3 regions of the Streptomyces sp. NPDC088745 genome follow, and region 1 is predicted to be linked to each of the others. Evidence: riboswitches for the same ligand, from Rfam matches in the RefSeq annotation. Region 1 holds a riboswitch; each other region holds the start of a gene.

The links. A riboswitch is a leader RNA that binds a small molecule or an ion and turns the genes downstream of it on or off. The one in region 1 is predicted to bind cyclic di-AMP.
Positions count from the first base shown of each region.
Region 2: another riboswitch for cyclic di-AMP. It lies ahead of ACIP93_RS16570 (peptidoglycan DD-metalloendopeptidase family protein); the one in region 1 lies ahead of ACIP93_RS13480 (M23 family metallopeptidase).
Region 3: another riboswitch for cyclic di-AMP. It lies ahead of ACIP93_RS04565 (M23 family metallopeptidase); the one in region 1 lies ahead of ACIP93_RS13480 (M23 family metallopeptidase).

Region 1 is NZ_JBIVLB010000004.1:128,722-138,411, forward strand. Features, by position in the region: gene ACIP93_RS13460 (CobW family GTP-binding protein) at 1-43, shown strand, start outside; gene ACIP93_RS13465 (DNA topoisomerase IV subunit A) at 149-2,602, opposite strand; gene ACIP93_RS13470 (pitrilysin family protein) at 2,903-4,291, shown strand; gene ACIP93_RS13475 (M16 family metallopeptidase) at 4,339-5,703, shown strand; cyclic di-AMP (ydaO/yuaA leader) riboswitch at 5,956-6,123, shown strand; gene ACIP93_RS13480 (M23 family metallopeptidase) at 6,138-6,929, shown strand; gene ACIP93_RS13485 (HPr family phosphocarrier protein) at 7,148-7,429, opposite strand; gene ACIP93_RS13490 (GNAT family N-acetyltransferase) at 7,580-9,690, shown strand, end outside.
Region 2 is NZ_JBIVLB010000005.1:290,906-300,595, reverse strand. Features, by position in the region: gene ACIP93_RS16570 (peptidoglycan DD-metalloendopeptidase family protein) at 1-872, opposite strand, end outside; cyclic di-AMP (ydaO/yuaA leader) riboswitch at 877-1,087, opposite strand; gene ACIP93_RS16565 (tyrosine-protein phosphatase) at 1,399-2,199, shown strand; gene ACIP93_RS16560 (DUF6126 family protein) at 2,209-2,538, opposite strand; gene ACIP93_RS16555 (helix-turn-helix domain-containing protein) at 2,538-3,146, opposite strand; gene ACIP93_RS16550 (aspartate aminotransferase family protein) at 3,215-4,654, opposite strand; gene dxs (1-deoxy-D-xylulose-5-phosphate synthase) at 4,651-6,645, opposite strand; gene hpnH (adenosyl-hopene transferase HpnH) at 6,860-7,882, opposite strand; gene ACIP93_RS16535 (1-hydroxy-2-methyl-2-butenyl 4-diphosphate reductase) at 7,888-8,553, opposite strand; gene shc (squalene--hopene cyclase) at 8,585-9,690, opposite strand, start outside.
Region 3 is NZ_JBIVLB010000001.1:997,590-1,007,279, forward strand. Features, by position in the region: gene ACIP93_RS04550 (protein kinase) at 1-842, opposite strand, end outside; tRNA gene ACIP93_RS04555 (tRNA-Met) at 1,063-1,136, shown strand; gene ACIP93_RS04560 (PP2C family protein-serine/threonine phosphatase) at 1,421-2,569, shown strand; cyclic di-AMP (ydaO/yuaA leader) riboswitch at 2,803-2,936, shown strand; gene ACIP93_RS04565 (M23 family metallopeptidase) at 3,134-4,330, shown strand; gene ACIP93_RS04570 (aldo/keto reductase) at 4,384-5,337, shown strand; gene ACIP93_RS04575 (PrsW family intramembrane metalloprotease) at 5,356-6,735, opposite strand; gene trmB (tRNA (guanosine(46)-N7)-methyltransferase TrmB) at 6,806-7,666, opposite strand; gene lhgO (L-2-hydroxyglutarate oxidase) at 7,831-9,039, opposite strand; gene ACIP93_RS04590 (MFS transporter) at 9,163-9,690, opposite strand, start outside.

The DNA.
Region 1 (9,690 bases):
CGTACAGACGGCGGAGACGGAGGGGCCGCCCCCCGAGGAGTGATCTCCCCGGGGGACGGCCCGTCCGCGAGGAGTGATCCTCCCGGAGGCGGCCCGCCCGCGAGGAGTGATCTCCCCGGCAGGCGGCCCGCCCCGTGCGGCGGAGCCCCTACACCGCCCCCGCCAGAGCCGCCACCGGCTTCGGCAGCGGAGTGCCCGAGCCGTCGCGGCGCGGGTCGAGCTCCGGCAGCTCGGCCGGGGTGCCGTTCTTCTGGGCGGCCCGGGCCGGGGCCGCGCCCGCCCACGCCAGCAGCAGGGCGTCCTCCCCGCGCAGGAAGCGCTGGCAGCGGACGCCGCCCGTGGCGCGGCCCTTGCGCGGGTACTGGTCGAAGGGGGTGAGCTTGGCGGAGGACTCCGCGTCACCCATGAGGGTGCCCTTCGAACCGGCGACGGTGAAGACCACCGCGTCGGCCGCCGGGTCGACGGCCGTGAAGGAGATGACCTTGGCGCCCGCGGCCAGCTTGATGCCTGCCATGCCGCCGGCCGGGCGGCCCTGCGGGCGCACCTGCGAGGCCTGGTAGCGCAGGAGCTGGGCGTCGTCGGTGATGAAGACCAGGTCCTCCTCGCCCGTGCGCAGCTCCCGCCCGCCGACGATGCGGTCGCCGTCCTTGAGCGTGATGACCTCCAGCTCGTCCTTGTGGGCGGGGTAGTCGGGGACGACCCGCTTCACGACGCCCTGTTCCGTGCCGATCGCGAGGCCGGGGGAGGACTCGTCCAGGGTGGTCAGGCAGATCAGGGTCTCGTCGCCCTCCAGGGAGAGGAACTCCGCGACCGGGGCCCCGCCCGAGAGGTTGGGCGCGGACGCCGTGCCGGGGAGCTGGGGGAGGTCGATCACGGCCAGTCGCAGCAGCCGGCCCGCCGAGGTCACCGCGCCGACGGTGCCGCGCGCCGTCGCGGGGACGGCCGAGACGATCACGTCGTGCTTGGTGCGGCGCGCGTCGTCTAGGGCGAGGGGCTCGCCGTTGGGCGTACGGGCCAGGAGACCGGTGGAGGAGAGCAGGACGCGGCAGGGGTCGTCCGGGACCTCCAGCGGCACCGTGGCGACGGCCGAGGCGCCCGACTCCAGCAGGACCGTACGGCGCTCGGTGCCGAACTTCTTGGCGACCGCGGCCAGTTCCGCCGAGACCAGCTTGCGCAGCTCCGCGTCGGACTCCAGGATTCCGGTCAGCTCGTCGATCTCGCCGTTGAGGCGGTCGCGCTCCGACTCCAGCTCGATCCGGTCGAACTTGGTCAGACGGCGCAGCGGGGTGTCCAGGATGTACTGGGTCTGGATCTCGGAGAGCCCGAAGCGCTCGATCAGGCGCTCCTTGGCCTGCGCGGAGTTCTCGCTGGAGCGGATGAGGCGGATGACCTCGTCGATGTCGATGAGCGCGACGAGCAGGCCCTCCACCAGGTGCAGCCGGTCCCGGCGCTTGGTGCGGCGGAACTCGCTGCGCCGGCGGACCACCTCGAAGCGGTGGTCCAGGTAGACCTCCAGCAGCTCCTTGAGGCCCAGCGTGAGCGGCTGGCCGTCGACCAGGGCGACGTTGTTGATGCCGAAGGACTCCTCCATCGGCGTCAGCTTGTAGAGCTGTTCGAGGACGGCCTCCGGGACGAAGCCGTTCTTGATCTCGATGACCAGGCGCAGACCGTGCGAGCGGTCGGTGAGGTCCTTGACGTCCGCGATGCCCTGGATCTTCTTCGCCCCGACCAGGTCCTTGATCTTGGCGATGACCTTCTCCGGGCCGACCGTGAAGGGCAGTTCGGTGACGACCAGGCCCTTGCGGCGGGCCGTCACGTTCTCCACGGCGGCCGTGGCGCGGATCTTGAAGGTGCCGCGGCCCTTCTCGTACGCGTCCTTGATGCCCGTGAGACCGACGATCCGGCCACCGGTCGGCAGGTCGGGCCCGGGCACGAAGCGCATCAGCGTCTCCAGGTCGGCGCCCGGGTGCTTGATCAGGTGGCGGGCCGCGGCCACGACCTCGCCCAGGTTGTGCGGCGGCATGTTGGTGGCCATGCCGACCGCGATGCCGGTGGTGCCATTGACCAGCAGGTTCGGATATGCGGCCGGCAGCGCGACGGGCTCGCGCTCCTTGCCGTCGTAGTTCGGGCTGAAGTCGACCGTGTCCTCGTCGATCGACTCCGTCATCAGCGACGTCGCGTCGGCCATCCTGCACTCGGTGTACCGCATCGCGGCCGGCGGGTCGTCGTTGCCCAGCGAGCCGAAGTTGCCGTGCCCGTCGACCAGCGGCAGCCGCATGGAGAACGGCTGCGCCATGCGCACCAGCGCGTCGTAGATGGACGCGTCGCCGTGCGGGTGCAGCTTTCCCATCACCTCGCCGACCACGCGGGCGCACTTCACGTACCCCCGGTCGGGGCGCAGGCCCATCTCGTTCATCTGGTAGACGATGCGGCGGTGCACGGGCTTGAGGCCGTCCCGCGCGTCCGGCAGGGCGCGCGAGTAGATCACCGAGTAGGCGTACTCGAGGAAGGAGCCCTGCATCTCGTCGACGACGTCGACGTCGAGGATCTTCTCCTCGAACGCCTCGTCAGGCTGCGGGGTCTTCGTGCTGCGGCGGGCCATCGCGGCTGCGGCTCCTTCTCACTGTTCAACGGTCGGTGGCTGGACTGATCGTGCGGACACGGGGGTTCCTGACGCGGACCATTGTGGACCGCCGCACTGACAACGCCGACCTCGGCCCGTCCGTAGCGGTCGTGGAGCCGTCCGGGACGCGCGCCGTCGGCGGGGGAACAGCGCGTCGAAAACACGGGAACGAAGAGTCGGGGATCCGGGAACTTCGCGGACTGTCACTGCGCTTGCATACAGTGGCAGGACTTAACAGCAGGACTTGTCTCATACGCGATCGAAGGGACGTACATGCCCATGGGTCACACGGCCACAGCGCAGGCCGGCTCCGGCGGCCTGACAGCGACCGAGCACCGGCTTGCGAACGGTCTGAGGGTGATCCTCTCCGAGGACCACCTGACCCCGGTCGCCGCGGTCTGCCTCTGGTACGACGTCGGCTCGCGCCACGAGGTCAAGGGCCGCACCGGCCTGGCGCACCTCTTCGAGCACCTCATGTTCCAGGGCTCCGCCCAGGTCAAGGGCAACGGGCACTTCGAGCTGGTGCAGGGCGCCGGCGGCTCGCTCAACGGCACCACGAGCTTCGAGCGCACCAACTACTTCGAGACCATGCCCGCGCACCAGCTGGAGCTGGCGCTGTGGCTGGAAGCCGACCGGATGGGCTCGCTGCTCACCGCGCTCGACGACGAGTCCATGGAGAACCAGCGCGACGTCGTCAAGAACGAGCGCCGCCAGCGGTACGACAACGTGCCCTACGGCACCGCGTTCGAGAAGCTCACCGCCCTGATGTACCCCGAGGGACACCCCTACCACCACACCCCGATCGGCTCCATGGCCGACCTGGACGCGGCCACGCTCGAAGACGCCCGCGCCTTCTTCCGCACGTACTACGCGCCCAACAACGCGGTGCTGTCGATCGTCGGCGACATCGACCCCGAGCAGACGCTCGCCTGGGTGGAGAAGTACTTCGGCTCGATCCCCTCGCACGACGGCAAGCAGCCGCCCCGCGACGGCTCGCTGCCCGACGTCATCGGCGGCGAGCTGCGCGAGGTCGTCGAGGAGGAGGTCCCGGCGCGCGCGCTGATGGCCGCCTACCGGCTGCCCAGCGACGGCACCCGCGAGGCGGACGCCGCCGACCTGGCGCTCACCGTCCTCGGCGGCGGCGAGTCCTCCCGGCTGCACAACCGTCTCGTACGGCGCGACCAGACGGCCGTCGCCGCGGGCTTCGGCCTGCTGCGCCTGGCCGGGGCCCCCTCGCTGGGCTGGCTGGACGTCAAGACCTCAGGCGGTGTGGAGGTCCCGGCCATCGAGGCCGCCGTCGACGAGGAGCTCGCCCGGTTCGCCGCGGAGGGCCCCACGGCCGAGGAGATGGAGCGCGCCCAGGCCCAGCTGGAGCGCGAGTGGCTGGACCGGCTGGGCACGGTCGCCGGCCGCGCCGACGAACTGTGCCGGTACGCCGTCCTGTTCGGCGACCCGCAGCTCGCCCTGAGCGCCGTCGGACGCGTCCTGGAGGTCACCGCCGAGGAGGTCCAGGCCGTGGCCAAGGCCCGGCTGCGCCCGGACAACCGCGCGGTCCTGGTGTACGAACCGACGGCCGCCTCCGACGACGCAGCCGCGGACGCAGTCGCAGCCGCGGACGTGCGGGAAGGCGCGCAGGAGAACGACGAGCAGGAAGGGGCGGACCAGTGACGGAGACCGCAGCCACCACCGGCGGGAGCGCGGCCGTGACCAGCGCGATGCAGTTCCACCCGCAGCCGCAGCCCGGGCCCGCCACCCCGTGGGCCTTCCCCGCCCCCGAGCGCGGCGCGCTGCCCAACGGCCTGACCGTGCTGCGCTGCGACCGCCCCGGCCAGAAGCTGGTGGCCGTCGAGGTCTTCCTCGCCGCGCCCCTGGAGGCCGAGCCGAAGGGCCTGGACGGCGTCGCCACGATCATGTCGCGCGCCTTCACCGAGGGCACCGACAAGCACTCCGCCGAGGAGTTCGCCGCCGAGCTGGAGCGCTGCGGCGCCACCCTCGACGCGTTCGCCGACCACCCGGGCGTGCGGGTCTCCCTCGAAGTCCCGGTCTCCCGGCTGCCCAAGGCGCTCGGACTGCTCGCCGACGCCCTGCGCGCACCGGCGTTCGCGGACGGCGAGATCGAGCGTCTCGTACGCAACCGGCTCGACGAGCTCCCGCACGAGGCGGCCAACCCGTCCCGTCGGGCCGCCAAGCAGCTCTCCCACGAGCTGTTCCCGGCGGACCTGCGCATGTCGCGCCCCCGCCAGGGCACCGAGGAGACGGTCAAGAACATCGACTCCGCGGCCGTGCGCGCCTTCTACGAGACGCACGTCCGCCCGGCCACCGCCACGGCGGTCGTCGTCGGCGACCTCACCGGCATCGACCTGGACGCGGTCCTGGCCGAGACCCTGGGCGCCTGGACGGGCGGCACGGCGGCCCCGCGCCCCGTTCCGGCGATCACCGCCGACGACACGGGCCGCGTGGTCGTCGTGGACCGCCCCGGCGCGGTCCAGACCCAGCTCCTGATCGGCCGCATCGGCGCCGACCGGCACGACCGCGTCTGGCCCGCCCAGGTGCTCGGTACGTACTGTCTCGGCGGCACCCTCACCTCCCGCCTGGACCGCGTCCTGCGCGAGGAGAAGGGCTACACCTACGGCGTGCGTGCCTTCGGCCAGGTGCTGCGCTCCGCCGAGGACGGCACGGGCGCCGCCATGCTGGCCATCAGCGGCTCCGTGGACACCGAGTCGACCGGGCCCGCCCTGGAGGACCTGTGGAAGGTCCTGCGGACGCTCGCGGCCGAGGGACTCACCGACGCCGAGCGCGACGTCGCCGTGCAGAACCTGGTCGGGGTCGCCCCGCTCAAGTACGAGACGGCCTCGGCGGTCGCGGGCACGCTGGCCGACCAGGTCGAGCAGCACCTGCCCGACGACTTCCAGGCCCAGCTGTACGCGCGGCTGGCCGCGACCGGCACCGTGGAGGCCACCGCCGCGGTGGTGAACGCCTTCCCGGTGGACAGGCTGGTCACGGTCCTGGTCGGCGACGCGTCCCGGATCGTGGAGCCGGTGCGCGCGTTGGACATCGGCGAGGTCACGGTCGTGAGCTGACCGGCCCGCCGACCGGTTCACCGGCCGCTTGACCGATCAAAGGTCATCCGGGCGGCCGGTGGAAAGCAGGACGAAAAGGACCCCGACGGCTTCCCGGTCGTCGGGGTCCTCCCGTATGCCCGATTTGTTGCGGAGGTTGCCTGTCTGCCGTGTGGGCTCCTTCACAAAAGCGGCCGTGTGTTTGGAGATTGAAAGAAGTGCCGCTTAGCGTCGACCCGGCTGCCCGTCAGAGTGCGCCGCAACCGCGGCACCGGGCAGTCATCGCCGAGTCCCCGTCAGGCGCGAGCCTGGGGAGCCGGGGACCCACTTGAGTCCCTGGGGTGAATCGGACGCCATCGCCCGCACGGGCGGGTGGGGTCCGTAGGAGACCTTCCTGCTCCGAACCCGTCAGCTAACCCGGTAGGCGAGAAGGAAGGAAAGGAAACAGCCACTCCATGGCGTTCACCCGTGCCGCCGGGAAGCACCGGCGTCCCTCCGTGCTGTCGCGCAAGAGCGCCAACATCGCCGGAGTCGCCGCACTCACCACGACCGGTGTCATCGGAACCCTGGCCCCGCAGGCCTTCGCCGCCGAGCAGGACCTGGCCGCGGAGGACACCGGCACCATCCGCGCCGTCGCCCTGGACCACTCCGCCGAGGTCGTGGCCGAGCGGATCGAGGAGCAGGCCCAGGCGCAGCAGAAGGTGCTGGACGAGGCCGAGGCCGCCCGCAAGGCGGAGGCCGAGCGCAAGGCCGAGGTCAAGCGCAAGGCCGAGGCGAGGGCCAAGAAGGAGCGCGAGGACCGCGAGCGCGCCGCCCGCGAGGCCGAGCGCAAGCGCCTCAACACCTTCCGGCTGCCGGTGGCCGGTTCGTACGTCTCCACCAGCTACAAGTCCGGCGGCGCCCTGTGGTCCTCCGGCAGCCACTCCGGCGTCGACTTCCACGCCGCCTCCGGCACCTCCGTGGTCGCCGTCGGCGCCGGCACGGTCGTCGAGGCCGGCTGGGGCGGCGCGTACGGCAACAACATCGTGATCAGGATGAACGACGGCTCGTACACCCAGTACGGCCACCTCTCCTCGATCGGCGTCTCGGTCGGCCAGAGCGTCGGCTCCGGCGACCAGATAGGCCTGGCCGGCTCGACCGGCAACTCCACCGGCCCGCACCTGCACTTCGAGGCCCGCACCTCGCCCGAGTACGGCTCGGACATCGACCCCGTCGCGTACCTGCGCGCGCACGGCGTCAGCGTCTGACCGCGAACTCCACAAGGAAGGGCCCCGGCTCCCCGTGAGCCGGGGCCCTTTCGCGTTCCGCCGGACGCCGCGGCCCGCTCCGGTCCCGCCGGACGCCGCGGCCCGCTCCCGGCATTCCCGGGAACGGCACGAGCCGCGGCCCCCGGAATCCGGGATGCCGCGGCTCGTGCGCGGGAATTTCGCCCGTACGGGCGCGGCCTCACGTGGCCGCGGGGGTCTCAGACGGTCTCGGGGAGCTCGTCCAGGCCCTCGGCGACCAGCTTCGCGAGACGGTCCAGGGCGGCGTCCGCGCCCTCGGCCTCGGACGCCAGCACGATCTCCTCGCCGCCCTGCGCGCCCAGGCCCAGCAGCGCCAGCATCGACGCGGCGTTGACCGGGGTGCCGCCCGCCTTGGCGATGGTGACGGGGACGCCGGTGGCCGTGACGGCGCGGACGAAGATGGAGGCGGGGCGGGCGTGCAGGCCCTCGGCCCAGCCGACGGTGACGCGGCGCTCAACCATGGTGTTGCCCTTCATGTGCTTATTGGTTGTCTAGACCAGTCTCTCATGTGGTGCGGGCTGCTCTGCCCGGCGAAAGTCCCGGGGAGGACCGGCCGAACAGGACCAGACTGTCCCGCCCTCCGGACCCCCGCGAGTCGTAGGCTGCACACCATGGCCAAGGCTGCGGACGATGCGGATCAGGTGGGCGGGGCGCCGGAGCGGGCGCGTCCCGACCAGTCGGAGCACGCGTACCCCGACCACTGGGAGGCCGACGTCGTACTGCGCGACGGCGGAACGGCGCGCATCCGGCCCATCACCACCCAGGACGCCGACCGGCTGGTCAGCTTCTACGAACAGGTCTCGGACGAGTCGAAGTACTACCGCTTCTTCGCGCCCTACCCCCGGCTGTCCGCCAAGGACGTCCACCGTTTCACCCACCACGACTACGTCGACCGGGTGGGCCTGGCCGTCACCGTGGGCGGCGAGTTCATCGCCACCGTCCGCTACGACCGCATCGACGCCGACGGCCTGCCCGCCTCGGGACCCGACGCCGACCAGGCCGAGGTCGCCTTCCTGGTGCAGGACGCCCACCAGGGCCGGGGGGTCGCCTCCGCCGTCCTCGAACACATCGGGGCCGTGGCCCGTGAGCGCGGCATCCGGCGCTTCGTCGCCGAGGTGCTGCCCGCCAACACCAAGATGATCAAGGTCTTCACGGACGCCGGCTACCAGCAGAAGCGCTCCTTCGAGGACGGCGTCGTCCACCTCGAATTCGACCTGGAGCCCACCGACCGCTCCCTGGCCGTGCAGCGCGCCCGCGAGCACCGCGCCGAGGCCCGGTCCGTGCAGCGGCTCCTCGCGCCCGGCTCCGTCGTGGTCGTCGGCGCGGGCCGCTCCCCGCGCTCTGTGGGCCGCACGGTGCTGCGCAACCTCGTCGGGGCGGGCTTCACGGGCCGTGCGTACGCGGTCAACGCCGCCCTGCCGGAGGAGACCACGGAGCTCGAAGGCGTCCCCGCGTACCGTTCCGTCGCCGGGATCGGCGCCCCGGTGGACCTCGCGGTCCTCGTCGTACCGGCGGAGAAGGTTCCGCAAGCGGTCGCCGACTGCGGCGAGAGCGGGGTGCAGGGGCTGGTCGTCCTGGCCGCCGGATACGCCGAGAGCGGGGCCGAGGGGCGGGAGCGGCAGCGGGAACTGGTGCGGCAGGCCCGTTCGTACGGAATGCGCATCATCGGCCCCAACGCCTTCGGCATCATCAACACCTCCGACGCCGTACGTCTGAACGCCTCCCTCGCGCCCCGCTCGCCCGACCGGGGACGGATCGGCCTGTTCGCCCAGTCCGGGGCGATCGGCATCGCGCTGCTGTCCGGGCTGCACCGGCGCGGGGCGGGCGTCTCCGCCTTCATCTCGGCGGGCAACCGCGCCGACGTCTCCGGCAACGACTTCCTCCAGTACTGCCACGAGGACCCCGACACCGACGCCGTCCTGCTCTACCTCGAATCCATCGGGAACCCGCGCAAGTTCACCCGTCTGGCCCGCCGTACGGCAGCCACCAAGCCGGTCGTCGTGGTCAAGGGGGCGCGCCACAGCGGGAGTACGCCGCCCGGGCACGCGGTACCGGTGGCGCGCATTCCGGACGCCACGGTCTCGGCGCTCTTCCGCCAGGCGGGCGTCGTACGGGTCGACACCGTCACCGAACTCGTCGACGCGGGTCTGATGCTGACCGGCCAGCCCCTGCCGCGCGGCCCGCGCACCGCCATCCTCGGCAACTCCGAGTCCCTCGGGCTCCTGACGTACGACGCCTGCCTCGCGGAAGGGCTGCGTCCGCTCGCTCCGCACGACCTGACCACCGGCGCCACCCCGGCCGACTTCCGCGAGGCCCTGGCCGCCGCCCTCGCGGACCCGGGCTGCGACGCGGTCGTCGTCACGGCCATCCCCTGGGTGGGGGAGGGCGGGACCACGGAGTCCGGCGACGGCGAGGTCCTGGCCGCGGCCCTGCACGAGGCGGCGGCCACGGCACCGGCCAAACCGGTCGCGGTGGTCCACGTGGAAGTGGGCGAACTCGCCGAGGCCCTCGCGGCGGCGACGAGCACGGCCCCGGGCAGGAGCGGAGCGGGCGCACGCCCCGGGCCGCCTCCCGCCCCGGGGGAGCCGGCCCCCGCACCGGTCCGGCCGACGGGCGCACCGGCCGCGGACACCGGTGCGGGCCCGAACCCGGGCCACCCGGCCCCCGGCTCGCCCTCCTCCCCGGCCCTTGGCGCACCCTCCTCCCCGGCCGGGACCTCGCC
Region 2 (9,690 bases), on a different contig from region 1:
TAGCCGATCTGCTGGCCGCCGGAGACGCTCTGGCCGGAGCGGACGCCCAGCGCGGAGAGGTGGGCGTACTGCGAGTAGCGGCCGTCGTTGTGCCGGATGACGACCTCGTTGCCGTACGCGCCGCCCCAGCCGGCGGAGACCACGGTGCCCGCGGCGACGGCCTTGACCGGGGTGCCCGAGGACGCGCGGAAGTCGACACCGGTGTGGTAACCGCTGGACCAGCTTCCGCCGGAGGCGCGGTAGGGGGTGGAGACGCCCGAGGGGACGGGGGCGCTGAAGCCGGAGCGCTGCGTCTGCCGCTTGCTCTCGGTGCGCTGCTCGGCCCGCTTCTCCGTCCGCTTCTGGGAGCGCTGCTCGACGCGGCTCTCGGTGCGCTGCTCGGCGCGCTTGTCGGTGCGCTCCACGCGCTCGGTCCGCTGCTGCTGCGGGGCCGGGGCGGTGGCCTTCCGCTCGGCGGCCGCGGGGGCCTTGCCGCCGAGGGTGAGCTTCATGCCGGGGAAGATCAGCGAGGGGTTCTCACCGACGACCTCCCTGTTGTCGCCGTAGACCTTCTGCCAGCCGCCGCGCACGTCCTGGTCCGTGGCGATCTTCGAGAGGCTGTCGCCGGACACCACGGAGTACGTACGGGTGCCGGTCTTCGGCGCGGCGGCGGGGGCCGCCTGCCGGGGCTCGGCCGCGCGCTGCTGCGGAAGCTGCGCCTCGGCGGCGGCCTGCGGCAGCGCGACGGGGGCGGCGCCCTGGTCGGCGGCGTTCGCACCGGTGGCGCCGATGAGCGGAAGGGCCAGTGCGGCGCCGCCCGTGCCGGCGGCGACGAAGCCCCGGGTGAGCGGGGAACTGGACTTCGGGCGGCGGTGCTTACCCTGAGCAGGCATGACGATGTCCTCTCCGGCGCCTGCGAGGTGAGCTGTCGGGTTCGGGCTGGAGATGCCCGGCCGCGCTCCACATCCGGGAGCGCTGCTTCACCCCGAGCCGTTCCGGCGGACTGTCGTCCTCCGGTACGGCGTACTACCTGGGTCCCCCGCTCCTGCCACACGAAGAAAAAGGGAAAGTGACTCCGAGCGGTGGCAGGATTCGGCGGTCCACCCGGATTGACGGTGACCGTAAGCGAGTGCGGACCGCCGGAACAAGCCGTTCCCCTTTTCTCCCTCGCCAGAACACGCCTTCTTCACGATTCTCCCGGTGGCGCGCAATCGTCCCGGGTGCCATCTCCCGCCTCTGGCCTGCCGTTTGACGCTTCGGCAGCAGACGTCACGGTTCGCTCTATGATTCTGCTCACTCGCACCCCCGTACGACCCAGACGGTTGCCTCAGGCACCCATATGGGGACGCTTCTGTCGTATCGTCGGCCCGTGGCCCTCGTCGGCGTGCCCGCGTCGGCGGACGACCTTGAGGAGCACTCGTGACGCAGCAGGCATCGCCGTCGGCCGAGCCGGATCTCGCAGGCGTACGGAACTTCCGCGACGTGGGCGGGCTGCCCACCGCGGACAGCCGGCGGACGCGTTACGGACGGCTCTTCCGCAGCGGCCACCTGGCGCACGCCACCGAGTCCGACACGGCGTTCTTCCACTCGCTCGGACTCCACACGATCTTCGACTTCCGCAACGCGGCGGACCAGGAGCTGGAGGGCCCGGACGTCGAGCTGACCGGTGTGCGGAACGTGAACATCCCGCTGAGCGACCCCGCGGACGGCGCCGAGTTCTGGATGATGGTGCGCGACGGCAACCTCGACCAGTTGCGCGAGATCCTCGACGACGGCAAGGCCGCGGCGCGCATGACGGCGTCGTACCGCCGCATGATCAAGGACCGCACCGCGGAGCACAGCCGGGTGCTGCACGCCCTGGCCGAGGACAGTGTGCCGGCGCTGATGCACTGCGCGGCGGGCAAGGACCGCGCGGGTCTGTCGATCGCGGTGACGCTGCTGGCCGTGGGCGTGGAGCCGGACGCGATCCGGGCGGACTACGTGAAGTCCAACGACCCGCACCGCCGCTACCGGGTGCGCCGCTCCAGCGCCTCGCCGGAGGCCATGAACGGCGAGGTGATGCGCCTGCTCGCACCGCTCTTCGACGCCCGGGCGGAGTACCTGGACGCGGCCTTCGCCACCATCGAGGAGACCTGGGGCACCACGGACGCCTACCTGGAACGGGGACTGCGGGTGACGCCCGGGGTCCGCGAGGCGCTGCGCGAGCGGCTCACGGAGTGACCGGGCCGCTCAGGCGTCGCCGATCGTGAACAGCAGGAAGATGAACGCCGCGACGATGTGCCCGACCACGATGTAGAGGAAGACCCGCACCACGAGGCCGTGCGGCGCCTTGTCCGCGACGAATCCGTCCGGGCCGGCCCTGCCCGCGCCGTCCTGCCACTCGGCGCCCCGGTCGGAGCCGGGGCGGGCGGCGCGGGCCGCCTCGTCGGCGGCGCGGGCGATGGCGCTCAGGGCGGTGGTCTGCGCCTCGGTGAGCTGCTGGGCGGGGGCGGGTCCGGGAGCCTTCACGAAGCCCTGCGCGGGGGCGAGTCCCGGCGGCTGTGCGGTGGACTCGGTCATCATGACTCCTGGGGCAGGCAGAGCCCGGCGACGGTGCTCTGCATCAGTGTGTGGAGGAACAGCAGCTCGGCCCCCTGCGGCGTCACCGCGGTGATCCGGTGCGGGGTGAGCGAGTCGAAGTGGGCGCTGTCGCCCTCGTCCAGGGTGTGCACGCGCTCCCCGAGCACCAGGCGCAGCCGCCCCTCGAGCACGTACAGCCACTCCTCGCCGGGATGGACCCGTACGAGATCCCGCTGGGCGGCGTGCGGCACGTGGACGCGCAGCGCCTGCATGGCCCGGCCGTGGCTGCCGGCCTGCCGGTACGTCCAGCCGTCGGCCTCGCGGGCGGTCATCTCGCCGGCCCGCACGACGGCGTCCGGGGCGGCCGCCGTCTCGCCGAGGACCTCGGAGACGGTCGTGCCGTAGACCCGGGCCAGCGCGAGGAGCATCGGCAGCGAGGGCTGGCGCTGTCCGGTCTCCAGCCGGGAGAGGTGCGCGGGCGAGAGCCCGGCGCGGCGGGCCGCGGCCTCCAGCGTGAATCCGCCGCGGCGGCGGAGTTCTCGCAGGTGGGGAGCGACGGAGGGCAGTTCCGCCGAGCCCTCGGCCGCCTCTTCGAGGCGTGGCGTCATACGGTCCATTGAGCCAGAGTGCTTACCTCTGGGGCAAACTTCTTGCCCCAGAGGCAAAAGAGGCCGGTTCAACGGTGGGCGACCGCCTGCTTCACCAGTGTCCGGCCGAAGTCCCACATCAGGCCACCGCCGGAGTGTGCGTCGTCCATCACGGCGGTGAAGGCGTCCACGAAGCGGTCGACCTCCTTCTCCCCCACGGTCAGCGGTGGAATCAGTTTGATCACTTCCAGGTGGTCGCCGGACACCTGGGTGAGGATCCGGTGCTTCTGCAGCAGCGGCACGACGACCATCTGCGCGAAGAGCCCCTTGCGGGCCGCCTGGAGCATCGCCCAGCGCCCGCGCAGCGCGAGCGAGGCCGGCCGCCCGAACTCGATGCCGATCATGAGGCCGCGCCCGCGGACGTCGTGCAGCAGCTCGTACTTCCCCGTCAGCGCGGCCAGCCGCGTCTTCAGCAGGCCGCCGGTGCGCCGGGCGTTGGCCACGATCTGCTCGTCCTCCATGACCGAGAGCACGGCGAGGCCGGCCGCCATCGCTTGGGCGTTGGACCCGAAGCTGGCCGAGTGGACCAGCACCCGGTCCATGGAGGAGTAGACCTTCTTGAAGATCCAGTCCTTGCCGAGCGTCGCCCCGACGGGCACGTAGCCGCCGGAGAGCGCCTTGGCGACGCACACCAGGTCGGGTTCCACGCCCGCCTCGTGCTGGTAGGCGTAGAAGTCGCCGGTGCGGCCGAGCCCGGTCTGCACCTCGTCGGCGATGAGCAGCGCCCCGTGCCGGTGCAGCAGTTCCTGGGCGGCGCGCAGGAAGCCGGGCGGGGACTCCAGCACCCCCTTGCCCTGGATGGGCTCCACGACGAATCCGGCGACGTCGCCGCGCCGCAGCTCCCGCTCCAGCGCGTCCAGGTCCCCGAGTTCGATCGCGGTGTCGGGCAGCAGCGGGGCGAACCCGTCCCGGAACCCCTTCTCGCCGTTGACCGAGAGCGCGCCGGTGGTGAGCCCGTGGAAGGCGTGCGAGCAGTAGAGGACGCGCGGCCTGCCCGTCGCGTACCGGGCGAACTTCAGCGCGGTCTCGACCGCTTCCGTACCGCTGTTGCCGAAGAAGACGCGGTCCAGGTGCGGGCTGTGCGCGAGGAGCTTCTCGGCGAGCAGCCCCGGCAGCGGCTGGCAGTCGAAGCGGGTGAGGTCGGCGAGCGAGGCGTCCAGCACGTCGTGCAGGGCCTTGCGGACGACGGGGTGGTGGCGGCCGAGGCCCATCACTCCGAATCCGGCGAGCATGTCGAGGTAGTCGTTGCCGTCGGCGTCCCAGAAGTACGCGCCCTCGGCCCGCTCGTACACCCGGTCGAAGCCGATGGTGCGGAGCATGCGCGGGAGCTGGTGGTTGAGGTGCCGGGAGTGCAGCTCGTACCGTTCGCCGCCGCGGGCCGCGAGCAGTTCCGCCAGGTCGAATCCCCGGGAGGCCCCGGCGGGCCCGCTCCCGGCGGGTGCGGGAGCCTCGGGCGCGTCTTCGGTCATTCCGTCAGTTCTCCTTCGTTCTCCGCCGATGCGTGCTGTGACGGTGCTGGATTCTTCGTCGTTGACGGGTTCTTCGTCGCTGACGGGCTCTTCGTCGCTGTCACGTTCTTCGTCGTCCCGGTTCCGTACGGGGCCGTCGCCGCGCCGATCCGGCCGGCGATCTCGACGGGCGTGAGTCCGATGTCGGCCAGCACCTCGCTCCGCCTGGCGTGCGCCAGGAACTGCTCCGGAATTCCGAAGGTCCGCAGCGGCACGTCCACGGAGGCGTCGCCCAGGGACTGCCCCACCGCCGAACCGACGCCCCCGGCCCGGGAGTTGTCCTCGATCACGGCGACGAGCGCGTGCAGGGCGGCGAGCGGCGCCAGCGCCGGGTCGACGGGCTTGACCCAGCGCGGGTCGACGACCGTGCACCCGATGCCCCGCTCCCCCAGCAGCTTCGCCGTCTCCAGGGCGACCCCGGCGAGCGCCCCGACCGACACCAGGAGCACCCGCGCATCCGCGTCCCGGTGCAGCACGTCGAGCCCGCCGATCCGGTCCAGGGCGGGGTACTCGGGCCCCACCGACTCCTTGGGGAAGCGCACCACCGTCGGCGCGTCGTCGACGGCGACCGCCTCCCGCAACTGGGCCCGCAACTGTTCGGCGTCGCGCGGGGCGGCGATCCGCAGACCCGGCACGACCTGGAGGACCGACATGTCCCACACGCCGTTGTGCGAGGGCCCGTCGGTTCCGGTGACCCCGGCCCGGTCCAGTACGAAGGTCACCCCGCACCGGTGGAGGGCGACATCCATCAGGACCTGGTCGAAGGCACGGTTGAGGAAGGTCGCGTACACCGCGAACACGGGATGCAGGCCGCCGGTCGCCAGGCCCGCCGCCGACACCGCGCCGTGCTGCTCCGCGATCCCGACGTCCCACACCCGGTCGGGGTAGGCCTCGGCGAACGCGGTCAGCCCCACCGGATGCAGCATGGCCGCCGTCAGCGCCACCACGTCCGGCCGCTCGGCCCCCACCTTCACCATCTCCTCGCCGAACACCGAGGTCCAAGACGGCCCGCCGGAGGGGCTCAGCGGCTCGCAGGTCAGCGGGTCCATGGCGCCCACCGCGTGGAAGCGGTCGGCCTCGTCCTGCTCGGCGAAGGCGTACCCGCGCCCCTTCTGGGTGAGGCAGTGCACCAGCACGGGGCCGTGGAAGCGCTTGGCGCGGCGCAGCGCGGACTCCACGGCCGCGATGTCGTGCCCGTCGACGGGGCCGACGTACTTCAGGCCCAGGTCCTCGAACATGCCCTGCGGTGCGAAGGCGTCCTTGAACCCCTTCTTCGCGCCGTGCAGCGATTCGTAGAGCGGCTGTCCGACGACCGGGGTGCGCTGGAGCACCTCCTTGCCCCAGGACAGGAAACGCTCGTAGCCGTCGGTGGTCCTGAGCGTCGCGAGGTGGTCGGCGAGTCCGCCGATGGTCGGCGCGTACGAGCGTTCGTTGTCGTTGACCACGATGATCAGCGGGCGGTCCCGGGCGGCGGCGATGTTGTTGAGCGCCTCCCACGCCATGCCGCCGGTGAGCGCCCCGTCCCCGATGACGGCGACGACGTGGTCGGGCCTGCCCAGCACCTCGTTGGCCTTGGCCAGCCCGTCCGCCCAGCCGAGCACGGTGGACGCGTGCGAGTTCTCGATGACGTCGTGCACGGACTCCTCGCGCGAGGGGTAGCCGGACAGGCCGCCCTTGCCGCGGAGCTTGGAGAAGTCCTGCCGCCCGGTCAGCAGCTTGTGCACATAGCTCTGGTGGCCGGTGTCCCACAGGATGCGGTCCACCGGCGACTCGAAGACCCGGTGCAGGGCGACGGTCAGCTCCACCACGCCCAGATTGGGACCGAGGTGGCCCCCGGTCCTGGCCACCGCCTCGATCAGGAACTGCCGTATCTCTCCGGCCAGTTCGACCAGTTCCGCTTCGTCCAATGCCTTCAGGTCCCGCGGCCCCCGGATGCCTTCCAGGATCGTCACGTCGGCCCCCTCTCGGATCGTCCAGCTCACCGTGACGTCGGGGCTGCCCGAGGGCACTCCGGCGTCCTCCCCGCTCGCGGCGGTCCTCACCGCCTCTGCGCTCCCCCTGCCGGAGGCGGCCGCCGGACGCGCCGCGAGGGGCGGCGCGTCGCGGACGGCCGGGCCGGCGCCGCGGGGAGCCCCGGCCGCGCCGGAGCCCCCCGCGGCCGTCACGTCACCCGCGGTTGCCCGAAACGGTCTCGCGGGCGGCGCGGATGGACTCCTTGAGCGAGCCCATCGTGGCGAGGACGGCCGTCGGCTCGTAGCCGCAGTGCGCCATGCAGTTCGCGCACCGCGGGTCCTTGCCGCGCCCGTACTTCTCCCAGTCGGTCTTCTCGATGAGCTCGCGGTACGTGGGAACGTACCCGTCGCTCATCAGGTAGCAGGGCCGCTGCCAGCCGAACAGGGAGTAGTTCGGGATGGCCCAGGCCGTGCAGGAGAAGTCGGCCCTGCCTTCCAGGAAGTCCAGGAAGAGCGGCGAGTGGTTGAGCCGCCACTTCTTCCGGTTCCCCCCGGCGAACGCCTTGCGGAAGAGCTCCCGGGTCTGCTCGACGCCCAGGAAGTGCTCCTGGTCGGGGGCCTTCTCGTAGGCGTAGGCGGGCGAGATCATCATCTCGTCCACCTCCAGCTCGTCATTGAGGAAGTCGAGCACCTCGATGATGGTCTGGGGGGTGTCGGTGTTGAAGAAGGTCGAGTTGGTGGTGACCCGGAAGCCGCGCCGCTTGGCCTCCTTGATCGCCTCCACCGCCTCGTCGAAGACGCCTTCCTTGGCCACCGACTCGTCGTGCCGCTCGCGCAGCCCGTCGATGTGCACGGCGAACGCGAAGTAGGGCGAGGGCGTGAACTTCTCGATCTTCTTGCGCAGCAGCATGGCGTTGGTGCAGAGGAAGACGTACTTCCTCTTCGCCACCAACTGCCGCACGATCTCGTCGATCTGCGGGTGCATCAGCGGTTCGCCGCCGGCGATGGAGACCATCGGGGCGCCCGATTCGAGCACCGCCCCCACGGCCTGCGCCACCGGCATGCGCTGCTTGAGCACTCCCGCGGGGTGCTGGATCTTTCCGCAGCCCTCGCACTTGAGGTTGCACGCGAAGAGCGGTTCCAGCTCGACGATCAGCGGGAACTTCTCCCGCTTGCGGACCTTCTGTTCGAACAGGTACGTCCCGACCCTGATGGTTTGACGGAGCGGCATTGCCATCTGGCTCACCTCCTGGGGAGCAGCGAAGAACGGTGCCATTCGTAGAACGCCGGAAGAACATGGCGCAGAACACGGAAAGCCGATATTCCACCGCTGAGGGTGCCGAGCCGCAGGAGCTCGTGCCCGGGTGCGTCCACGACCACCCGGACGGCGGCAACGGGCCTGGGCCCGGCCCGCAGGGCGCCTGCGAGGACCGCCGCGGACTCCATGTCCACGGCGATCGCGCCCTCCGCGTGCAGCGCGGCCCGTTCGGCCGTCCCGCGCACGACGTGGTCGCTGCCGGTCAGCGGCCCGGTGTGGACCGCCCGCTCCGGGAGCGCTCTGGCCACCGCGTCGGCCAGCAGCGCCACGTCCGTACAGGCCGTGGCACCGCGGCGGTCGCGGGTCTCGGTGGCGACCACGAGGTCGCCGGGGCGCATGCCGGCGGCGAGCCCGGCGCAGAAACCGGACGCGATGACGGCGGCGTCCCTGGCCGGGCCCCCCTCGGCGAGGGTGCGGGCGACGGCGTAGTCGGCGGCCTCGGGGCCCATTCCGGTACGGAGCACGAGGACGGGCCCCGCCGCGCCGCCGCGGTCGCCGCCGCGCAGGGCGAGGCGTTCGACGCCGAGCGCGCAGGCGATCAGCAGCGGCCGGGTACTGCCGGGCCCGGGTGCACCCGGGGTTCGGGTCAATGCGGCCCCCTTGAGCGGGCGGTGGTCCTCTTCAGGACCGGGAGGTCGGGAAGACGGGCTCCCCGTGGACGTACCGGCCGAGCGCGGTGAGCGGGAACACCTGCCGGTAGAGGTGGTAGTTGATGGAGAAGTCCCAGGGGAAGCCGGTGCCGGTGAAGTACGGCTCGTCCCAGGAGCCGTCGGGAAGCTGGGTCTCGGCGAGCCAGGCCACGCCCCGCTCGGTGGCCTTCGACCCGCTCTCCCCGGCCGCGATCAGCGCGAGGAGCGCCCAGGCGGTCTGCGAGGCGGTGGACACCCCGTGCCCGGCCCAGCCCGGTTCCTTGTACGAGCGCAGGTCCTCGCCCCAGCCGCCGTCGTCGTTCTGCACGGATTCCAGCCAGGCCACCGCGCGGCGGATCGCGGGGTGCGATCCGGGCAGTCCGGCGGCGGTGAGGGCGGGCACCACGGAGCCGGTTCCGTAGACGTAGTTGACGCCCCAGCGGCCGAACCAGGCGCCGCTGGGCTCCTGTTCGGCGAGCAGCCAGGTGATGCCGCGCCGGGTGCGCGGGTGGTGGGCCTTGCCCTCGACGGCCAGCATCTCCACCACGTGGGCGGTGACGTCGGCGGACGGCGGGTCGATGACCTCGCCGAAGTCGCAGAACGGCAGCCGGTTGGGGAAGCCGCTGGTGTTGTCGGCGTCGAAGGCGCCCCAGGCGCCGTTCTTGGACTGCATCCCGAGGTTCCAGCGCACTCCGCGCGCGATGGCGCCCTCCATCCGGTCGCGGTCGGGGTGGGCGACGCGGCGCAGGGCGAGGATGACTTCGGCGGTGTCGTCGATGTCGGGGTAGTTGTCGTTGTGGAACTCGAACGCCCAGCCGCCCGGCGGGAGTTCGGGCCTGCGCACCGCCCAGTCGCCGGGCCGTACGATCTCCTCCGCCAGCATCCAGTCGGCGGCCTTGACCAGCGCCGGGTGGTCGGCGGGAACTCCGGCGTCGGCGAGCGCGATGGTGGCCAGGCAGGTGTCCCAGACCGGGGACTGGCAGGCCTCGACCATGCGGGCCCCGTCCTCGCGCCAGACCGCGAACCGGTCCAGCGACGCCAGCCCGGCCTTCATCACCGGGTGTTCGAGGTCGTATCCCAGCAGGTGGAGGGCGATCA
Region 3 (9,690 bases), on a different contig from region 1:
TCCTGGGCCGATGCCGGTGCTGGAGCCGAGGCCGATGCCTGGGCCGGTGCCGGTGGCGGGGCCAGGTCCGTGCCGCTGCCGCCCGCCACCGCCTCCAGCAGTTCGCGGGCCCGCGCCGCGTCCGGCCGGCGCAGCGGGTCCTTTTCCATCAGCGCCCGCAGCACCGGGGTGAGCGGCCCGGCCCGGGTCGGCTCGGGCAGCGGATCGCCGACGATCGCCGACAGCGTGGACCACACCGACGTACGGCGGAACGGCGAGGCGCCCTCCACGGCCGTGTAGAGCGTCATGCCGAGCGCCCAGATGTCCGACGCGGTGCCCGGCACCTGCCCCTGCGCGCGTTCCGGCGCGAGGTAGTCGAGGGAGCCGACGAGCTGGCCGCTCCGGGTCAGCCGGGACAGCGCCTCGTCGCCGGTGGTCTCCAGGCTGGCGATGCCGAAGTCCGTGAGGACGACCCGGCCGCCGCGCTCCAGCAGGACGTTCCCCGGCTTGACGTCCCGGTGCAGCACCCCGGCGCGGTGCGCCGCGTCGAGCGCGTCCATCAGCCGGGCGCCGATCGCGGCGGCCTCGCGCGGGTCGAGCGTGCCGCGCTCAGCCAGCACGTCGTCCAGGGAGGGCCCGTCGACCAGCTCCATGACGATGACCGGCTGCCCCGCCTCCTCGACCACGTCGTGCACGGTGACGACACCGCTGTGGCGGATGCGGGCGGCGGCCTGCGCCTCCCGCCGCATCCGGACCCGCAGTTCGGCCAGTTCCGCCGCGGAGGCGTCGGTGTACGACCGCAGGACCTTGACGGCGACCTCGCGGTTCAGCAGTTGGTCCACGGCCCGGGCGACCACCCCCATGCCGCCGCGTCCGACGATCTCGGTCACGCGGTAACGACCGCCCAGCACCCTGCCCGTCAGCTCCGCACCGTTCGCCCCCGACACCTGTCACATCCCGTTCGTCGCGCTGTTCGATTCGGTCACGTGCGGGCACCAGGGTAGAGGCAGGGCCGCGAGCGGGTGCGGCGCGGCAAGGTGGTCGCGAGGGGTGCCGGGGATGGCGTAGGCTGGTGTCTACCGACGCGGGGTGGAGCAGCTCGGTAGCTCGCTGGGCTCATAACCCAGAGGTCGCAGGTTCAAATCCTGTCCCCGCTACTCAGTGGTCCGAAGGCCCGGAGTCCGTCAAGGATTCCGGGCCTTCGGCATGTCCGCGCGGTGCCGCGTCCGTCACCCGTACGGCGGACGCCGATTCGCCGTACGGCGCGGCTCCGGCCAGCCTGGGTGGGGAGCGGTACCGTCCGCACCCGGTGCGGACCTGGGCAGGAGAGCTGACGGTGGCGGGGTACGGGCGCGACGGACGTGGGGGCGACGCCGGCGGCGGGCCCGGGGGGAGTGCGTCCAGCGGGCCCGGCACGCCCCGCGCGTCCGGTCCTCCCGGCATGCCCGGCGTCCCCGGTCCGTCCCGGGAGAGCGGCCGCACGACGCGCCGGTTCGTACGGGCGCTGCCCGCGCTGATGATCGTCGGCGGGATCTTCTTCGACGCGCTGACGCCATCCGACTTCACCGCCTCGCCGCTGTTCGCCGCCGCGCCGCTGGTGGCGGCCCCCTTCTTCTCGCCGGCCAACACCGGGCTCACGGCCCTCGCCTCCGTGCTGGCCGTGATGGGGCTGCGGATCTGCGACGACGCCCTGACGTCCGTGGTGAGCGCGACGGAGCTGGTCACGGTGCTCACCGTGTCCGTGCTGGCGATCCTGATCAACCGGGTCGTGCGGCGCAGCGGGCGGCAGCTCGCCTCGGTGCGGGTCATCGCGGAGGCCGCGCAGCGGGCCGTGGTGCCGGTCCCGCCGGCCCGCATCGGCGGTCTGGAGATCGCCGCGCGGTACGAGGCGGCCGAGGCGGACGCGTTCATCGGCGGCGACCTCTTCGCCGTGCAGGACACGCCGTACGGGGTGCGGCTCGTGGTGGGCGACGTACGGGGCAAGGGACTTGAGGCCGTCGAGGCGGTGGCGGTGGTGGTCGGCGCGTTCCGGGAGGCGGCCGAGACGGAGAGCTGCCTGGAGGGCGTCGCGCGGCGCCTGGAACGGGCCCTGGAGCGCGAGGGCGCCCGGCGCGAGGGGCTGGACGCGCTGGAGGGCTTCACCACGGCGGTGCTCGCCGAGATCCCGCGCGCGGAGGGCGTCGTACGCCTGGTGAACCGGGGGCATCCCGAGCCGCTGCTGCTGTACGCGGACGGGGAACTGGACGAGCTGGAGCCGGACGAGTTCGCGCTGCCGCTGGGCATGGGGGAGCTGGGGGACTGGCCGGACCGGGCCAAGGAGTTCGCGTACCCGGCGGGTTCGATGCTCGTGTTCTACACCGACGGCCTGTCCGAGGCGCGGGACGGGGCGGGCCGGTTCTACGACCCGGCGGTGCGGCTGCGGCATTCGCTCTTCCCCGGGCCCGATGCCGTACTGGACGCGCTGACCAGTGACGTACGGGTGCACACCGGCGGCAAGCAGACGGACGACATGGCGCTGCTCGCGGTGGGGCGGCCGGGCGTGGGGCAGCCGGCGCGGCGGCGGACGGTGGAGATCATCAAACGTCCGTGAGGGGGGCACGAGGTGTCGGGCGGGCGGCAGAGGTGATCAGGGCGTTCTGGGGCCGCCGGGGCGGCCGGGACGCTGAGATGGCGTCAGTTCGCTGGTAGATAAGCGGAAATGTCCTGGCCAAAGGTGACTGCGGAGCGTTAAGGATCAAGAGGGACGGCTTGGAATTCCGGTCACATGTCTATTAACGTTCGATAACGCAGCACGGTCGTCCCAGCCGTCGTCAGAGACGGCGCCGTGCGCGTGCGCCGAATTCCGTGAGGAAACCGGGGAACCACCACTTGGGGTGAATCGGGCCCGACCCGGCCCGTAGGAGACCTTCCTGCTCCGAACCCGTCAGCTAACCCGGTAGGCGAGAAGGAAGGAAAGGAGCGCGCCTCCGTGGCGTCCAACAGGCCTGCCCCCGCAGCCCCCGCTTTCTCGGCCCCCGCTTTGTCCTACACGGCTTACGGAGTCCCCGGCGACGAGTACGGGACGGGGACCGGGGCCACCGCCGTTCTCGCTCCGCACGCTCCCGAAGCCGTCGCAGCCGCCGGAGTTCCGCAGGCCGCGCAGGTCACCCAGCCGATGCAGGCCGTGCGGGCCGCAGAGGCCGTGCAGGTCCCGCAGTCTCCGCAGGGCCCGCTGATCCCGCAGCAGCAGGGGCGCGACGGCTTCGACGGCTTCGCCGCGTTCGGGACCCCGGAATCCGCCTCCGCCCCGGACGCCCCCTTCGCCCCGGACGCCCCACCGGCCTCCGCCGACGAGTGGAACCCCACCGCCGACTCCGCCGCCCCGCTGCGCGGCAAGCACCGGGTCGCCAAGCAGCGCGGCTCCCTCGCCCGCAGCTCCACGGTCCTCGGCGTCGGCGTGATCGCCGCCGTCGGCGCGGGCGGCATCGCCACCGCGCAGGACAAGCCCGCCGTGTCGATATCCCTGCCGGACCAGCTCGCCGAGTCCCTGGACTCGCTCGCCGACTCGCTGCCGGACGCCACGTCGCTGCCGGGCGTGGGCGCCCTGCTCTCCGACTCCGCCGAAGAGGCTCCCGCGGAGGCGGGCGTGACCGTCGCCGCCGCGCCGGCCGCCGCCGCGACCCCCGCCTCGGCCGGGCAGCAGCCCGCCGGCGCCGGGGAGAGCCTGCGCGCCCGCATCCTCCAGCAGGCCGAGCAGCAGCGCACGGTGGCCGACGAGGCCGTCCGGCAGGAGGCCCGCGACAAGGCCGTGCAGGACGCCGCGGCCGAGGCGAAGAAGGCGCAGCAGCAGGCCGACGCCACGGCGCGGCAGGCCGAGAAGGAGAAGGCGGAGAAGGAAGCCCGCGAGAAGGCCGCCGCCGAGGCGGAGGCGAAGGCCGAGGCGGAGGCCGCGCGCCTCGCCAGGCTGGCCGCGAGCTACTCGCTGCCCACCTCCTCGTACACCCTCACCTCGACCTACGGCCAGTCCGGTTCGATGTGGTCCTCCGGACAGCACACCGGGCTCGACTTCGCCGCCCCGACCGGCACCCCGGTCAAGGCCGTGCACGGCGGCACCGTCACGTCGGCCGGCTGGTCCGGTTCGTACGGCTACCGCGTCGTGCTGGAGCTGAAGGACGGCACCGAGATCTGGTACTGCCACCTCTCGCAGATGAACGTCGCGGCGGGCACCGGCGTCGCCACCGGCCAGACCATCGGCAACGTGGGCGCCACCGGCAACGTCACCGGACCGCACCTGCACCTCGAAGTCCACACCCCCGGCGGCGCCGGCGTCGACCCGGCGGCCTGGCTGCGCGGCAAGGGCCTCACCGTCTGATCCCTGACCCGTACACGGAATAGGCCCGGCGGGCCCGGTGGTTGTCGTACGGCATGACTTCCTCCCCTCTCCGCCCGCTGGGCGGCTCCGGTCTCGACGTCTTCCCGCTCGCCCTCGGCGGCAACGTCTTCGGCTGGACCGCCGACCGCGACCAGTCCTTCGCCGTCCTCGACGCGTACGTCGCGGGCGGGGGCAACTTCGTGGACAGCGCCGACTCCTACTCGGCCTGGGCGCCGGGCAACGAGGGCGGCGAGTCCGAGCGCGTCCTCGGCGAGTGGCTGGCCGCCCGGGGCAACCGGGACGAGGTCGTGATCGCCACCAAGGTCGGCGCGCACCCCTCCTACAAGGGCCTGTCCGCCACCACCGTCAAGGCCGCCGCCGAGGCGTCGTTGCGCCGCCTGGGCACCGAGTACATCGACCTCTACTACACGCACTTCGACGACCCGGCCGTGCCGGTCGAGGAGATCGTCACCGCTCTCGACCGGCTCGTACGGGACGGCAAGGTGCGCGCGGTGGGCGCCTCCAACATCGCGCCCGACCGGCTGCGCGAGTCGCTGGACTTCGCCGAGCGCGAGGGCCTGGCGAGGTACAGCGCGCTCCAGCCGCAGTACAACCTGGTCTCCCGCGACACCTACGAGGGCGAGCTCCAGGAGGTCGCCTCGCACGCGGGCCTGGCGGCCGTCCCGTACTACGCGCTGGCGGCCGGCTTCCTCACCGGCAAGTACCGCGTCGGCGGCGAGGCCGTGGACAGCCGGCGTGCCGAGGGCGCGGCCCAGCACCTCCGGACCGAGCGCGGCCGCAAGGTGCTGGCCGCCCTCGACGAGGTGGCGCGGACGCACGACGCCGAGATCGCGTCCGTCGCCCTGGCCTGGCTGGCCTCCCGCCCGACCGTCGTGGCCCCCATCGCCAGCGCCCGCACGGTCGAGCAGCTCCCGGCCCTGCTGGCGGTGGCGGACCTCACCCTCACCGACGCCGACCTGTCGAAGCTGACCGTCGCCTCGGCCTGACCGGCCCGGCCGGCCCGCTCAGTAGGTCTTGTACGGGTTGTACGCGGCCGCGTAGGCCGGGTGGTACGGCGGCGGGAGCAGCCGTATTCGGCCGGTGATCTGCGCCGCGTACACCAGTGCCGGGCCCGCGAGGCGCTTGCGCTCCCACAGGCGGTGCAGCAGCTCCCGCTCGCGGGCCTGGAACCGGGCGGCCAGCTCCGGGGTGGCCGCCCCGCGCCGGGCCCGGTAGCGCAGGAAGGCCAGCGCGGTCGCCGCCTCCTCGTACTCGGCGACCACCTTCGCCGCACCCGGCCCGTGCACCCGGGCGGCCTGCCCCTGGGCGACGGACCGGGCCCGCATCGAGGACAGGGCGAACGGCTCGGCCGGGTCCAGCCAGCCGGCGGCGACGTACGCGGGCAGTTCGGAGCTCAGCAGCCGCAGCTCGCGCTGCCGCGTCCAGATCGACAGCCAGGTCAGGAAGGCGAAGACCGGCACCATGACCAGCCCGTACACCCCGTAGAAGGCCAGCGGGCCGAACGACGCCGAGCCGTTCCACAGCGCGTGCATGCCCATGGCCAGCAGCAGGCCCGTCAGCGGCAGCAGGAAGCGGCGGACGCGCACCCAGGCGCGCCCCCGCACCCGGCGGGTCGGGGTGAGCGCCACCAGCCCGAAGCCGATGCCGGTGAGCACGGTGAACAGGGGGTGCGCGAACGGGGACATGATGACCCGCACGAAGAACGTCCCGGCCGTCACCGACCCCAGCCCCGAGAAGCCGAACTCCTGGTCCTCGCCGAAGGCGTTGCCCAGGTAGAGGATGTTCTCGGTGAAGGCGAAGCCGGTCGCGGTGAAGCCCGCGAAGACCACGCCGTCCACGATGCCGGTGAAGTGCCGCCTGCGGAACAGGAAGATCAACAGGATCGCGGCCGCCTTCGCGCTCTCCTCGATGACCGGGGCCACCAGGGTCGCGCCCAGCGTGTCCGCGTTGTCGGGGTCGGCGGTGGCCACGGCTATCCAGCGCACGGCGAAGCTGTTGGCGGTGATGGCGACCAGGGCCGCGGCGCAGGAGCCCCAGGTGAACGCGAAGACCAGGTTCCGCCAGGGGCCCGGCTCGACCCGGTCCAGCCAGCGGAACGCGAGCAGCAGCAGCGGCACGGGGAAGACGGCGAGGCCCAGGCCCACCAGGAAGCCCCGGGTGCCGGTCTGTTCCCGTACGAGAGCGAGCAGGACCAGGCCGGAGAGGGCCAGCAGGACGATCAGCGCGGTGGCGCGGACCGCCCGGTTCCGCCAGAAGGCGCGGTGCCGCAGGCCCCGCAGGAGGCCGGGCTTGCGGGCATCGCCCGGGGCAGGTCCGGCCGCCGCGGGCGCCGGCTCGGGGGCCGGGGCCGCGGGCGGGGCGGGCGATGCGTACGTCTCGTACATCCGACGACCCTAACGACTGCCACTGACACTCGCGATCGTGTTCGGACAGTCGCTGTGGAGAAACGGTGCGTCAACTCGCGTGCGGGATGCGGCGGAACATCAGGTCGTGGACCTTGTGGCCCTTGTCCAGGCCCTGGCCCTCGAAGCGGGTGAGCGGCCGGAAGCCGGGCCGGGGGGTGTAGCCGCCGTCCGCCTGGGTGTTCTCGAAGTCCGGGTGGGCGCTGAGGACTTCGAGCATCTGCTCGGCGTAGTCCTCCCAGTCGGTCGCGCAGTGCAGCACGGCGCCGGGGGCGAGCCGGGTCGCGGCCAGGGAGAGGAACTCCGGCTGGATCAGACGCCGCTTGTGGTGGCGGGCCTTGGGCCACGGGTCGGGGAAGTAGACGCGCAGGCCCGCCAGGGAGTCGGGGGCGAGCATCTCGCGGAGCAGGATGATCGCGTCGCCGTTGGCGACCCGGACGTTGGAGAGGTCGTTGCGCTCGGCGAGACCGAGCAGATTGCCCTGGCCGGGGGTGTGCACGTCGACGGCGAGGATGCCGGTCCCGGGGTCGTCGGCGGCCATCTGCGCGGTCGCCTCGCCCATGCCGAAGCCGATCTCCAGGACGACCGGGAGCCCGCCGAACATCGCGTCCAGGTCGAGGACGCGCTGCCCGTCGATGTCGATGCCCCGGGTCGGCCACCACTTCTTCAGGGCCTCGCCCTGGCCGGTGGTGACCCGGCTGCGGCGGGGCTGGAAGCTGCGGATGCGGCGCTCGAAGTGCGACCCGGCGGGGTCGGGGGAGGGACCCGTCCCCTCGGGGAACATGCGGAGCGCCCGCGGACGCATCCGCTCGGCCCGCTCGTGCGCGGCGGCGCGGTCGGCGGCGGCGGCCTGGGAGGGGCCGGGGGCGCCGGCCTGCGGCTCGGCGGCCTGCGGCTCGGGGGACTGGGGCATCGTGGGGTTCTCGCTGTTCTCGGACACAGTGCTTCCGATTCTACGGAGCCGGGCACGACGGGGACGCCCAGTCAGGGGCGCGGAGGGGCCCCATCCCGCCCCGGCCCCGGCTTGCGGCACACCGTCCCGCGTCCCGCGTCCAGCCGTCCAGCCGTCCAGCCGTCCTACCGTCCCACCCGCTCCCCCGCCAGCACCCCCAGCACCCGCCTCGCCACCTCCCGCCCGATCGGCAGCGAAGCCGTCGCCGCCGGGGAGGGCGCGTTCAGCACGTGCACCGTGCGCGGCGCCTCCCGGATCAGGAAGTCGTCCGCCAGCGTCCCGTCCCGCAGGACGGCCTGTGCCCGCACCCCCGCCGGGGCGGGCGTCAGGTCCGCCTCCGTGACCGCGGGGAGCAGCCGGCGCACCGCCGCCGTGAAGGCCCGCTTCGACAGCGACCGGTGCAGTTCCCCCGCCCCGTACCTCCAGTGCTGCCGGGCTATCCGCCAGGAACCCGGCCAGGCCAGCGTCCCGGCCAGCTCCCGGGGGCGCACCACGCCCCAGCCGTACCCCTCCCGGGCCAGCGCCGGCACCGCGTTCGGCCCGACGTGCACTCCGCCGTCGACCCCCCGCGTCAGATGGACGCCGAGGAAGGGGAAGGCCGGGTCCGGCACCGGATAGACCAGCCCGCGCACCAGCTCCGGGCGGGCCAGGTCGAAGTACTCGCCCCGGAACGGCACGATCCGCATGCCGGGGGAGTCCCCCGCCAGCCGCGCCACCCGGTCGCAGTGCAGCCCCGCGCAGTTGACCAGGGCCTTCGCCCGTACGACCGTGCCGTCGGCGCAGCGCACCGCGACTCCGGACGCGCGGCGCGCGATGACCCGCACCTCCGCCCCGTACCGCACCTCGGCCCCCGACGAGCGGGCCAGCTCCTCGGTCACCCGGCCGTAGTCGCACACGCCCGTCGAGCCGACGTGGATAGCGGCGAGTCCGCGGACCTCGGGCTCGTACTCCTCGATCTGGGCGGGGCCCAGCTCGCGCACCGGGATGCCGTTGAGCCGTCCCCGCTGGACCAGCGCGTGCAGCCGGGGGAGCTCGTCCCGTTCCGTGGCGACGATCAGCTTGCCCGTCACCTCGTGCGGAATGCCGTGCTCCGAGCAGAACTTGATCATCTCGGCGGCTCCGCGCACCGCGTACCGCGCCTTGAGCGAGCCGGGGCGGTAGTAGATCCCGCTGTGGATCACCCCGCTGTTGCGTCCCGTCTGGTGGCGCGCCGGGCCCGCTTCCTTCTCCAGCACCACGACCCGCGTGCCGGGCGCCGCCCGCGTGACGGCATGCGCGGACGCCATGCCGACGATGCCCCCGCCGATCACCAGCACGTCGCAGTCATGACTCATCGCTGCCACCTCCCACCCCGCATAGTGCACTGGCCCACTGACAATGCCGTCAAACCCCGTGGACAGGAGTTATGGCCAACGCCACTCGGGACCGGGTCCGGCTCCGGGCCGGGCGGCCGGGCTCTAGGCGGGCGCCACCAGCAGCGGCCGCGCCCGCTCCCGCAGCTCCGCCACCCGCGGCTCGTCGCCGTACGGCTCCAGGCGGTGCAGCAGGTCCCGTACGTACTCCGTGGTGCGCGCCGACGAGATCCGCCCCGCCACCTCCACCGCCCGCGTGCCCGCCGCGCAGGCCGCGTCCAGGTTGCCCGACTCCAGTTCGGCGACCGCGCTCACCACGAGCCGCAGCCCGTGCGAGCGCACGAACTCCTCCGTCGGCCGCGACAGCGCCTGCTCGGTGAACCGGCGCACCTGGCGCGGCAGCTTGAGGTCGCGGTAGCACTCGGCGGCGTCGGCGGCCAGCCGGTCGTACGAGTAGAAGCCCAGCCAGGAGGGATCGGCGTCGCCGTCCCGGGAGCGCTCCAGCCAGCCCTCGGCCGCCTTGATCGCGGCTCCGGCCGCCACCGGGTCGCCCGCCTTCGCGTGCGCGCGCGCCTCCACCAGGCGGAAGAAGCTCATGGTGCGGGCGGTGGCCAGGCCCCGGTTCCGCTCCAC